DNA from 3 places in the Streptacidiphilus sp. PB12-B1b genome. Region 3 is predicted to be linked to each of the others. Evidence: riboswitches for the same ligand, from Rfam matches in the RefSeq annotation. Region 3 holds a riboswitch; each other region holds the start of a gene.
What was found. A riboswitch is a leader RNA that binds a small molecule or an ion and turns the genes downstream of it on or off. The one in region 3 is predicted to bind cyclic di-AMP.
Positions count from the first base shown of each region.

Region 1: it holds a riboswitch for cyclic di-AMP, as region 3 does, so the genes downstream of both, GXW83_RS20780 (family 16 glycosylhydrolase) here and GXW83_RS09130 (NlpC/P60 family protein) in region 3, are expected to answer to the same signal.
Region 2: it holds a riboswitch for cyclic di-AMP, as region 3 does, so the genes downstream of both, GXW83_RS04190 (transglycosylase family protein) here and GXW83_RS09130 (NlpC/P60 family protein) in region 3, are expected to answer to the same signal.

Region 1 is NZ_CP048405.1:4,687,631-4,691,785, forward strand. Features, by position in the region: gene GXW83_RS20765 (M48 family metalloprotease) at 1-1,016, shown strand, start outside; gene GXW83_RS20770 (cold-shock protein) at 1,025-1,432, opposite strand; gene GXW83_RS20775 (hypothetical protein) at 1,591-1,995, opposite strand; cyclic di-AMP (ydaO/yuaA leader) riboswitch at 2,189-2,353, shown strand; gene GXW83_RS20780 (family 16 glycosylhydrolase) at 2,359-3,561, shown strand; gene recQ (DNA helicase RecQ) at 3,677-4,155, shown strand, end outside.
Region 2 is NZ_CP048405.1:900,727-904,881, reverse strand. Features, by position in the region: gene GXW83_RS04200 (septum formation initiator family protein) at 1-235, opposite strand, end outside; gene eno (phosphopyruvate hydratase) at 322-1,608, opposite strand; gene GXW83_RS04190 (transglycosylase family protein) at 1,780-2,583, opposite strand; cyclic di-AMP (ydaO/yuaA leader) riboswitch at 2,587-2,736, opposite strand; gene GXW83_RS04185 (cytochrome P450) at 2,934-4,155, shown strand, end outside.
Region 3 is NZ_CP048405.1:2,004,871-2,009,025, reverse strand. Features, by position in the region: gene GXW83_RS09135 (C40 family peptidase) at 1-94, opposite strand, end outside; gene GXW83_RS09130 (NlpC/P60 family protein) at 598-1,665, opposite strand; cyclic di-AMP (ydaO/yuaA leader) riboswitch at 1,677-1,828, opposite strand; gene GXW83_RS09125 (NlpC/P60 family protein) at 2,112-3,122, opposite strand; gene GXW83_RS09120 (NYN domain-containing protein) at 3,390-4,155, opposite strand, start outside.

The DNA.
Region 1 (4,155 bases), 2.7 Mb from region 3:
TGAGCGTGGCCGCGCCCCGGCCGTCCCGGTGGCTGCCACCGCGCGCGGCGGCCTGGGGGTTGGCCTGCGCGGCGCTGGTGGCCGCCGGAGCCTGGTTCTGGTCGTTGGCGCTGCTGGCGCTCACCGGCCTCGGGCAGATCCCGGCCGTGGCCGCGCTCGGCGCCTGGTCGCCCCGGGCGCTGGCGGCCGCCGACCCGGTGGCCCGGCTGACCGCGGTCGGCTGCGGGCTGGCCCTGGCGGCGGCGCTGGGCGCGCTGGCGCTGTCGGCCCGGCGGCACGGGCTGGCGCTGGTGCGCGCCTGCCGGGAGGCCCGGCGGCTGCCGGGCGCGGGAGATCTGGCCGTCGTCGACGACGACCGGCTGGAGGCATACGCCGTGCCCGGGCTGCCCGGCCTGGCCCGGGGGCGGCTGGTGGTCTCCAGCGGCATGCTCCGGGCACTGCCCGGCCCCGAGCGCGAGGCGCTGATGGCGCACGAGCGGGCGCACCTGCGCCACCGGCACCACCTCTTCCTGCTGGCCCTGCACCTGGCCGCGGCGGCCTGCCCGCTGCTGCGCCCGCTGGGCAGGGAGGGCGCGTTCGCCGTCGAGCGCTGGGCCGACGAGAACGCCGCTGCCGCGGTCGGCGACCGGGCGGTGGTCGCCCGCGCCCTGGCCCGCGCCGCCCTGGCGAAGAGGGACCGCGGGGCGGCCGGGGTGCTGGCGGCCACCGGCGGCCCGGTGCCGCGCCGGATCCGGGCGCTGCTCGCCGCCCCGCCGAGGCGGCGGCTGCTGCCGCTGGTCGCCGGGGGCCTGGTGCTGGCGGTCTGCTGCGGCAGCCTGGTGGACGCCACCCAGGACGACGCCGAACTGTTCGCCGGGGCCGCGCCGCACACCGCCGTCGGCAGCGTCCGCCATGCCGTGGACGACGGCCGGCTGCGGCTGCCGCTCCGGTACGACGCCGACGGCGGCACCGGCCGGGCGCAGACCCGTACCGATGCCGCCGTGGTTCCCAACTCCCGCCCCAGCGACCAGCGCTGAGGGACCGGTCAGCCCTCGGTCCACCCGTGGGTCTTGGCGAACTTCAGCATCTCGCCCCGGATCCGCAGAATCTGCTCACCGGTCAGCGACGGCGCCGCACGCAGCAGCAGCTCCGTCATGTCACGGGTGTACTCGGCCACGGACAGCAGGTCGCACATGGGCTCCTCGCCGTCCAGCAGCCGGGGCTCCGCGACCGCGACCGACGGGGCCTCGCCCTGGGCGAGCCGCACCGAGGACGCCTTCAGCCCACGGCCGCCGTCCTCGACCTCGAACTCCACCGCCACCCCGGGGCGAACCGCCGCCTCCGGGATGAGCAGATCGTTCACATGCAGAAACACGTCTTCGCCACCGTGATCGGGAGCGATGAACCCGTACCCGCGGACACCATCGAAACGCACCACACGACCAGCAACCACAGCACCGACCCCCAACAGATCCGGGCCCCTTGCCCGGACGATCCAAGCACCATGATAAGCACTCCCCGCCACCCCCGGGGCCGCAACCCGCCCCACCCGTCACACCACCGACCCCGGCCCCCTGTCCGTGGGCACCGACAGACCGCCCCCGGCGGGGGTCAGCGGCGGATGTCGAGGAAACCGTGTTCGGGGCGGGTGCCGCAGCGGTCGGTGGGGGCGTCGGCGTGGAGGGTGACCGTGAGGACGACGGGGGCGGCGGTGGTGTTGGTGTAGGCCAGGCCCTGGCCGTGCAGCATCTCGATCCAGCCGACCCGGGCCGGGGCGCCGCCCTGCCGCTGGTAGACGGTGAAGACGGTCGGGCCGCCGGTGTCGTCCCCGATCCAGAGGTGGCCGCCGGGCGGGACCGCCAGCGGCGGCGTGCAGCGCAGCTCGCCGGAGTAGGGGACGCCGCAGGCCCAGTCCACATGGCGCAGGACGGTGTCGGCCCGCGCCGGGGCGGTCGGCGCCGGACCGCAGGCCAGGGCGAGGCCGGCGGCGACGGCGGTTCTCAGGGGTGCGCGCATGGACGTGTCCGTTCCACGCCGGGGGCGCGCAGGCCACCCCGTCGGGCGGAGATCACTCGGACAGGGGACGCGCAGCGCCCGTGTGTGAGACAAGGCACATCTCATTGATCGGGGCTCGATGGTCTGCCTACCCTGCTGTCTCCGCCCAGGGCGGAACCCGCCGCCGGGGCGCCTCATCCTGTCCACTCGCCGGTGGGAAACCGAGCTTCGAACGGACAGGAGCGGGGGAACCAGGTCAGTCGCCGTGCCTTCGGCCCCCCGGAGGCACCGGCTAGGGGTGAAGCCGCTCCCCCGCGCGGCAGGGCTGCCTCAGGCCCGAACCCGACAGCTCACCTCGCAGGCGTGTCACCGAGGAACTCCGTCATGCGCCTTCCCCGTACCGCCCCCGCACGCCTCGGCGCGATAGCCGGCGCCGCCGCTCTGGTCGCCGTGCCGCTGATGTCCGGCCCGGCCCAGGCCGCGGCCACCACGCCCAAGGTCACCCAGGACCGGCTCTCCCCCACCGCGATGGCCGCCGGCACCACTGCCAAGGCAACGCTCACCGTCCACTCCGGCTCCTGCTTCACCGCCAGGACGCTCGGCGTCGGCGTCCGCGACTCGGCCGGGGACAACCTGGACTTCCCCGGCTCGGCGTCCGACGTCAGGATCTGCCCGAGCGGCCTGTCCCTCACCACCGGCAGCCGCACCCTGCCGTCCGGGACGTACACCGAGTTCGGCTTCTGGCAGGACTCGGCCGGGGCCTGGCACAACCTGGCCTCGCAGTCGCTGAAGGTCTCCGCCACGACCGGCGCCGGCACCCCCGCGCCCACGTCGACGCCGACCCCGACGTCCACGCCCACGTCCACGCCCACGCCCGCACCGACGTCCAGCGGCTCGCCGGTGCCCGGGCAGTCCCTGGTCTGGTCGGACGAGTTCAGCAACCCGATCAACTGGGGCAGCACCTGGGTCGGCGACACCACCACCGCCTTCCAGTACGGCAACCACAACCCGAACGACAACAAGCTGGACTGGCTGGACGAGAACGCCGTGAACGTCGCGGGCGGCGTCGCCACCTTCACCGCCTCGCCGTCCAGCCACACCCTGGAGAACGGCAAGCAGGCCTGGAACACCGGGCTGCTCACCACCGAGGGCTCCAGCCAGGGCTTCCAGGTGAAGACCGGCGACTACGCCGAGACCCGCGTCCAGCTGCCCTCCGGCACCGGGGCCTGGCCCGCGCTGTGGACCTGGAAGAACGGCAACGGGGAGATCGACACCTTCGAGTACCACCCCGACAACCCCAACCTGCTGGAGCTGACCAACCACGTCAACGCGGCCCACGACTACTACACCAACGCCGCGGCCGTCGCCCCGGGCAAGTGGGTCACCATCGGCACCTACTACGGCGCCAACTCGGTGGACTGGTACGTCAACGGCACCAAGGTCTACTCCGACGGCACCGGTGTCGGCGCCAATTGGTCGGCCTACCTGATCCTCAGCCTGTCGGTGAGCGCCGGCGAGTACCACCCGGCGCCGACCGGCACGGCCCCGATCAGCTTCGCCGCCGACTACGTCCGCGTCTACCGCTGACCGGAGCGACGGCGCAGCGGCGGGCGGGCGCGGACGGTGTGCCGCGCCCGCCCACCCGGGCCGCTGCTGACGGTTTCCGTCCCGTCGTGACAGTCCGGGCCCGTACAATCGGCGGATGAGCGCTCCGGACCTCCCCGACACCGCCCCGGCCACCGAGGACGAGGGCGGTGCGGCCCTGTCCGTGCTGCGCCGGGTCTTCGGCTACGACGCCTTCCGGGGCAGTCAGCAGGAGGTCGTCGAGCATGTGATCGGCGGCGGCGACGCGCTGGTGCTGATGCCCACCGGCGGCGGCAAGTCGCTGTGCTACCAGATCCCGGCGCTGGTGCGCCCCGGCGTCGGGGTGGTCATCTCCCCGCTGATCGCGCTGATGCAGGACCAGGTGGACGCGCTGCGGGCGCTGGGCGTCCGGGCCGGGTTCCTCAACTCCTCGCAGAGCATGGACGAACGGCAGCTGGTGGAGGCCGAGTTCCTGGCCGGCGAGCTGGACCTGCTGTACCTGGCGCCCGAGCGGCTGCGGGTGGAGGCGACCGTCCGGCTGCTCCGGCGCGGCACCATCGCGCTGTTCGCCATCGACGAGGCGCACTGCGTGGCCCA
Region 2 (4,155 bases), 1.1 Mb from region 3:
AGGCCGGGTCCTGCCAGCGGGCCTTCTCCCGGCGCAGGACCTCCACCTGCGCCTGCGCCTGCCGGGCCGCGGCCTGCTGCTGGGCGATCTGCGCGCGCTGGGCGATGAACTGACGGGTCGGGTAGGCCAGCACCGCGACCAGCGAGCAGAACACCAGCGCGAGCACGGCGGCGCGCCCGGTGATCCGCGGCCTGCGGCCGGTCGCCGCCCTGCCGCCGCCTTCCCTGCCGCTCACCCGTTCACCCTCCCGATCGACGCCCGTGCCCCGCCGTCCACCCTAGAGGGTGCGGACGGCGGGGCACGGGAACTGCGGGCTACCGGTCAGGCGGACGGCGTGAAGCGCGGGAAGGCGCCGCGGCCGGCGTACTCGGCGGCGTCGTCGAGGATCTCCTCGATGCGCAGCAGCTGGTTGTACTTGGCGACGCGGTCGGTCCGGGCCGGGGCGCCGGCCTTGATCTGGCCGCAGTTGGTGGCGACGGCGAGGTCGGCGATGGTGACGTCCTCGGTCTCGCCGGAGCGGTGCGACATCATGCAGCGGAAGCCGTTGCGCTGGGCCAGCTCGACCGCGTCCAGGGTCTCGGTCAGCGAACCGATCTGGTTGACCTTGACCAGCAGGGAGTTGGCGATGCCCTCCTTGATGCCGCGGGCCAGGCGGGTCGGGTTGGTGACGAACAGGTCGTCGCCGACCAGCTGCACCTTGTCGCCCAGCTTGCTGGTGATGACCTTCCAGCCGGCCCAGTCGTCCTCGAACAGCGGGTCCTCGATGGAGACCAGCGGGTAGGCCGCGACCAGCTCCTCGTAGTACTCGGTCATCTCGGCGGCCGAGCGGTCCTTGCCCTCGAACTGGTACAGGCCGTCCTTGTAGAACTCGGACGCGGCGACGTCCAGCGCGAGCGCGATGTCGCGGCCGGGGACGAAGCCGGCCTCCTTGATGGCCTCGACGATGAGGTCCAGGGCGGCGCGGTTGGATTCCAGGTTCGGCGCGAAGCCGCCCTCGTCGCCCAGGCCGGTGGACAGGCCGCGCTGCTTCAGCACCGACTTGAGCCGGTGGTACACCTCGGAGCCCCAGCGGAGGGCCTCGGAGAAGGACTCCGCGCCGATCGGAGCGATCATGAACTCCTGGATGTCCACGTTGGAGTCCGCGTGCGAGCCGCCGTTGAGGATGTTCATCATCGGCACCGGCAGGACGTGCGCGTTCGGGCCGCCCAGGTAGCGGAACAGCGGCAGGTCGCTGGCCTCGGCCGCGGCGTGGGCCACGGCGAGCGAGACGCCGAGGATGGCGTTGGCGCCCAGCGAGGACTTGTCCGGGGTGGCGTCGAGGTCGAGCATGGCCTGGTCGATCAGGCGCTGCTCGGTGGCGTCGTAGCCGACCAGCTCCGGGCCGATCTGCTCGATGACCGCGAGCACGGCCTTCTCCACGCCCTTGCCGCCGTAGCGGGAGCTATCGCCGTCGCGCAGCTCCAGGGCTTCGAACGCGCCGGTGGAGGCGCCGGACGGGACGGCCGCACGCCCGGTGCTGCCGTCGTCGAGGCCGACCTCGACCTCGACCGTGGGGTTGCCTCGTGAGTCGAGGATCTCCCGGGCTACGACGACGTCGATGGACGGCACAGATGTCTCCTAGGGATTGCTGGAGGAAAGCCTTCTCCCTGAGCCTAGCCGCACCCGAAGCTCCAGCCATCAGGACCCGGCGGTCGTCTCACCGGACGGATCCCCTACTCACCGGTAGTTCACCTGGCGGCGACCTTCCGGGAGCAGGGGAACCGGGCAACGGCCCTGCGGTCAGCCCACCTGGAGGTGCTGGCCGGGGTAGATCAGGTCCGGGTTGCCGCCGACCGTGGACTTGTTGTCCTGGTACAGCGCCTCCCAGCCACCGCTCAGGTGCGCGGCGGCGGCGATGCCGGAGAGGGTGTCGCCGGCGCGGACGGTGTAGTTGCCGTGGCCGATCGCGTGCACGGCCGGGGCGGCGGCGTGGGTGGTCGCCGGGGCGCTGTGGGTGGTGTGGGTGGTGTGGGTGGTGGTCGGCGCGGCGGCGTGGCTCGGCGCGCTGCTGTGCGCGGCCGGGGCACTGGCGTGGGTGGTCGGGGCGGTCTGCGCGCTGGTCTGCTGCGCGGAGGAGTCGCTGGAGCCGCCGGAGTTGGATCCGGAGCCGGAGCCGGAGCCGCCCGAGGCGGGCGTGGTGCTGACGTCCGCCGGAGCGCCGCCCGCGGTCAGTCCGGCCTGCGGGCCGCAGACCGGCCAGGCGCCCGGGCCCTGCGAGGCGAGCACCTTCTCGGCGACCGCGATCTGCTGGCCCTGGGTGGCCAGGTTGGCGGTCGGGGCGTACTGCTGGCCGCCGTAGGCGTCCCAGGTGGAGGCGGAGAACTGCAGGCCGCCGTAGTAGCCGTTGCCGGTGTCTATCGACCAGTTGCCGCTGCTCTCGCACTGGGCGACCGCGTCCCAGGTGGAGACCGAGGCGGCCGAGGCGGCGGTGGCGCCGATGAGCGGGAGGACGACGCCGGTGCCCGCGATCACGCCGGTGGCCACAAGGCGCTTGCCGGTGCTGGTGCTGGGCTTGCGGTGGCGTCCGTTGCCGGAAAGAAGCATGACAGGATCCCTCTCCGACGCCTGCGAGGTGAGCTGTCGGGTTCGGGCCGTGAGGTAGCCCGGACGCTGGCGCGTCTTCACCCCAAGCCGCAGCGCTGTGAGCTGCGGCGACTTACCTGGTTCCCCCGCTCCTGCCCATGACGAAGTTCGTGGCCGCCGCACGGCTGGACAGGACTCGGCGTCCCGCGAGGCGGTGTCCGCGTGGGCGGACATGTCCGGGCAGGCTAGGCAGATGTCCCCGGAAATCTCAAGCTTCCCAGGAACACCTCACACTCCGCTCACCCTCCGTGCCCCGGCCCTCACCCCCGCAGCCGTCCCGGCCGCGCCGGTGCACCGGATACGGTCGGGGCATGCCGGATCAGCCCTCCCCGCCCGCCGCACCCGCCCTGTTCACCTGGGAGTTCGCCGCCGACCCCTACCCCGCGTACGCCTGGCTGCGCCGGCACGAGCCGGTGCGCTGGACCACGCTGCCGAGCGGGGTGGAGGCATGGCTGGTGACCCGGTACGCCGACGCGCGGACCGCGCTGGCGCACCCGGGGCTCAGCAAGAACCCCGCGCACCACGCCGAGTCCACCGCGGCCCGGGGCAGGACCGGCATCCCCGGTGAGCGCAGCGCCAACCTGATGACGCACCTGCTGAACATCGACCCGCCGGACCACACCCGGCTGCGCCGACTGGTCTCCAAGGCGTTCACCCCGCGCACCGTCGCCTCCTTCGCGCCCCGGGTGCAGGAGCTGACCGACCGCTTCATCGACGGCTTCGCCGGGCGGGGCAGCGCGGACCTGATCCACGAGTTCGCCTTCCCGCTGCCCATCTACACCATCTGCGACCTGCTCGGGGTGCCTGCCCGGGACCAGGACGACTTCCGCGACTGGGCCGGGATGATGATCCGTCACGGCGGCGGCCCGCGCGGCGGCGTGGCCCGGTCGGTCAAGAAGATCCGCGGCTACCTCGCCGAGCTCATCCACCACAAGCGCGAGCACCCCGGCGACGACCTGATCTCCGGCCTGATCAAGGCGTCCGACCACGGCGAGCACCTCACCGAGAACGAGGCCGCCGCCATGTGCTTCGTGCTGCTGTTCGCCGGCTTCGAGACCACCGTCAACCTGATCGGCAACGGCGCGTACGCGCTGCTGCGCCACCCCGAGCAGCGGGCGCTGCTGCAGGAGTCGGTGCGGCGCGGCGAACGCGAGCTGCTGGCCACCGGCGTCGAGGAACTGCTGCGCTGGGACGGCCCGGTGGAGCTGGCCACCTGGCGCTACGCCACCGAGCCGCTGGAGCTGGGCGGCCGGTCCATCGCGGTCGGCGACCCGGTGCTGGTGGTGCTCGCCGCCGCCGACCGCGATCCGGAGCGCTTCGCCGACCCGGACCGGCTCGACCTCACCCGGCGCGACAACCAGCACCTGGGCTACGGCCACGGCATCCACTACTGCATCGGCGCCCCGCTGGCCCGGTTGGAGGGGCAGACGGCGCTGGCCTCGCTGCTGACCAGGCTGCCCGATCTGGCCCTGGCCGCCGACCCGGAGGAGCTGCGCTGGCGCGGCGGCCTGATCATGCGCGGGCTGCGGGAGC
Region 3 (4,155 bases):
GCTGTTCGGCGGCGATGTGCTGCTGGAGCTGCGCGGTCTCGCGCTGGAGGGCGCGCGCCTGCTCGACCGCGCCGTCGTAGCGCTGCCCGGCCACCTCGGCCTGCCCGTAGAGCGCGGTGATCTGCTGCTGGACGCCCTCGGGGTGGTGGGCGCGCCGGGGTCGGCGAGTGCGCTGCCGCCGCCCGCGAGGACGGCGGCGGTGGCGGCCAGCAGGCTGACGGCGGTGCGGGACAGCGCGGCCACGGCTGGGCCCTGGGCCGGCGGTCGGGCACGTCGATGGGACGCCACGTGGGCGGGCTCCGTTCGTCCGGTGCCGGGCCCGGGGCGCGACGTCGGCTGCGTCGGTACGGGCCTGGCGGCCCCCGGCGCCGCCCGGGGAGGGCGGTCGACGACACGGAGGGCCGAGGCCAGACGTTAGCGAGTCCGACGCGGCTAGTCCAAACCCCCACAACAGCGAAAATATTCGCCCATTTCGCACACATCGGCGGGGCCGCCCGCGACCTGGGCGGGGCCGGGTACGCCGACGGGCCCGCTCCCCGGTGGGGAGTCGGACCCGTGCCGCTGTTCGGTGCCACCGGAGGACCGGTGGCCCGCAGGCTAGAGGTGGCGCATCGCGTAGATGGAGCCGATGGTGCTGAGCGACTCGTAGCGCACCTCCGCGCCGGGGTGCGGCGCGTGCAGCACGATGCCGTTGCCGGCGTACATGCCCACGTGGGAGTCGTCGTTGAAGAAGATCAGGTCGCCGACCTGGAGGTCGGACACGCTGGACACCGGGGTGCCCACGTCGATCTGGTCGTAGGTGGTGCGGCCGATGTCCATGCCGGCCTTGGCGTAGGCCCACATCATCAGACCGGAGCAGTCGAAGGTGGTCGGGCCGGTGTCGCCGTAGACGTACGCGTCGCCGATGCGGGTCTGCGCGGCGGCGAAGGCGGCGGCCTCGACCGAGTCGCCGGGGGCGGAGTGGCCCAGGTCGGCGCTGCTGCCGTAGCTGCTGCCGCCACTGCCGACGTGCGCGGTGGTGGTGGCCGGCGCGGTGTTCAGGGCCACGTTGACCGCGGCGCGCTGGGCGGCGGTGAAGGAGTTCAGCTTGGCCTGCGCGGCGGCCAGCTTCTGCTGCACCTGGGCCTTGGCCTCGGCCAGCTGCTTGCTGGTGGCGTCCAGGGCCTTGAGCTTGCCCTCGGCGTCGGACTTCTCGTTGTCCAGGGTGGCCTGCTCGGTCTGCAGCGAGGACAGTGTGGTCGCCTGGTTGTTGTCCACCTGCTGGTTCATGGACGCCTGGTCCAGATAGTCCGTGGGGTCGGAGGAGAGCATCAGCTGCACCGAGGGGTCGATCGTGCCCTCGCGGTACTGCGCGGCGGCGGTGGCCCCCAGGCTCGCCTCCCGGGCGTTGACCGCGGCCTGCTGCCGGGCGATCTCGTTCTGCAGGGTGGTGACCTGCTTCTGCAGCTGCTGCTGCTGTTCCTGCGCCGCGTCGTACTTCTGCACGGCGGTGTCGGAGGCGGTGTTCAGCTGCTCGACCTGCGCCTTGAGCGACGCGGTGGTGGGCGTGGGAGCGGCCTGCGCGGACTGCGCGTTGGCGGCGATGGCCACGGCGGTGACCGCGGCGGCGGTGAGCACGGTCACCCGGGTACGACCCGGCGATTTGGGACGACGGTGGGACGCCACGAAGGCGGTACTCCTTCTTCCTACGTCCGCCTACCGGGTGAGCTGACGGGTTCGGGCTGGAAGATCGCCCTACGGCGCTTCACCGGCTGGGAGCCGGCCTGGCGTCGATTCACCCCGAGGAACAAGTGGTTCCCCGGCTCCGAGTTGTCGGCATCCCCTGTGGGCGGCGAGCGCCCTGCCACGCCTCGGACTCGGCGGGAACCTCCGCTGCCACCCGGACCGGGTGATCGACGTCGCGGTGGTTCGGCCCCCGACACTAGTGACCCAACCGTGATCCGTTCAAATCATTGTCAGGAAAATGTTTCTGACGCTTCGATTTCCTGTCGGAACAGCGACGCACCGCAGTCCCATGGTGACCGTATGCCGTCGACATCGCTGCCAAAACGGTCAGAACGGTCGAACCAGGGGGACAGATGTGGTAACAGTCACATCACGGGAGGGCAGCGTCAGATGCGGCGGACGGCGACGACCCCGCCGAAGTCGGAGATCGGCATGATGGAGACGGTGTAGCCGTACTCCGGGGCGTTCAGCAGCATGCCGTTGCCCGCGTACAGGCCGACGTGCGCGCCGTCCTCCAGCACCACGATGTCGCCCACCTGGATGTCCGACGGGCTGACGTAGCTGCCCACCGACTCGTCGGCGTAGGAGGAGTGCGGCAGGCTGATGCCGGCGTGCGCGTAGGCCCACATCACCAGGCCCGAGCAGTCGAAGGCGTCCGGCCCGGCGCCGGCCCACTGGTACGGCGCGACGCCGACCTTGCTGAGCGCCGCCCGCATCGCCGTCTGCGCCGCGGCGGAGATGCCGCTCAGGTCGACCTGGCTGGGGGACATGGTGGAGCCGTTGCGGTCGCCGCCGATCGAGCCGTACCCGCCGCCGCCACCGCCGTTCACCTGCGCCTGCTGAACCGGCGTCAGCGAGGCCATCACCGTCTGCGCCTTCTTCAGCTGGGACTGCGCGGCGGCCTTGTTCTGCTGCATCTGCTTGAGCAGCGCCTGCTCGGCCGCCAGCTCGGCGGTGGCCTGGGCCTTCTGCCGGTCCAGCAGCTGCTGCTGCGCCTCCACGCCCGAGAAGACCGCGGCCTGGCTGGAGTCCAGCTCGCCCTGGACCGACGCCTGGTTGAGGTAGGCGGTCGGGTCGGTGGAGAGCATCAGCTGCACCGAGGGGTCCACCGCACCGGTCCGGTACTGGGCCGCCGCCTCGGCGCCCAGCTGGGCCTCCTCGGTGTTGATGGTGGACTGCTCGCGGGCGATCTCGTTCTGCAGCAGCGCCACCCGCTGCTGCAGCGCCTGCTCCTGGCTCTGCGCCTGGTCGTACTTCTGTCCCGCCGCGTCGGCCGCCTGCCGGTCCGCCGCCACCTCCTTGGTGGCCTGGCTGAGCGTCAGCTTGGGCGCCGCCTGCGCACCGGCCTGCGCCGAGATCGCTACGGCCGTCGCCGCCGCAGCAGTGAGGACCGACACGCGGGCGCGGCTCGGTTGCTTCGGGCGGCGATGTGAGGCCACGAGGTCTCAGTTCCCTTCCGGCGACCGCCGAGGGGCCCGCGCCGCGACCCCCGCTGCGACGCCCGGGCACGGGCGGGAACCCCCGCATCACCCGGTCGGGCGATCGTCAGGACAGAGGTTCGAGAGCAGAGACTAGTGAGATCGATATCAATCTGTCGCCCTCAGGGCGAAAACAGTCAGCTAATGCGAAGAATGTCCGTCTCAGTAATCGGATGAAACGGACCTTCAGGTGCGGACCAGTCGCCGCAGCAGCATCGCCGAGGGCACCGGACGCGCCCCGGCCTTGCGCACGCCGTCCGCCACCTCGCGGTCGGTGGAGACCACCACCACCGGGCGCCCCTCCGGCTCGGCCCGCACCAGCCGCCGGATCAGCTCGTCGGCGGTCTCGCCCGAACGGCTGAACAGCACCCGCACCCCGCGCGGCGGCGCCATCGGCACCGGCGCGTCCAGATCCTTGCCGTCGAACACGCAGGTCACCTCGGCGCCGCTGTGCCGGGCCAGCAGCGACAGGCCGTTCAGCAGCCGGGCCCGCTGCTTCTCCAGCGGCAGCGTCGGATAGCCGCTCTTGGTGACGTTGTAGCCGTCCACCACCAGGTGCGCCAGCGGCAGCTGCAGCAGCTGGTCCAGCAGCGCCGGATCGTCCGCGTCCAGCGCCCTGCGGGCCACGTCGTGCGGGGAGGCCGTGGTCGGCGAGACCGCCTCCACCGACTCGGCCGGACGGCCGGACAGCGGCGGCAGGCCCAGCTCCCGCTGCAACCCCTGCGCGCCCTGCAGCACCACGTCCAGCAGCAGCCGCAGCCGCATGTCCTCCGCGCTGCGCCCCTCGCGCGAGGCCCGCTTGGACGCCTCCAGCGCCGACTCGGCCTCGGCCAGACGGTGCTTGAGCCGGCGCAACTCGCTGTCCACCGCGCCGCGTTCGGTCGCCCCGGACGACCGCAGCGCCTCCAGCTCGGCGGTCACCTTGCGGGTGACCGCCTCGGCGCGCCGGGTG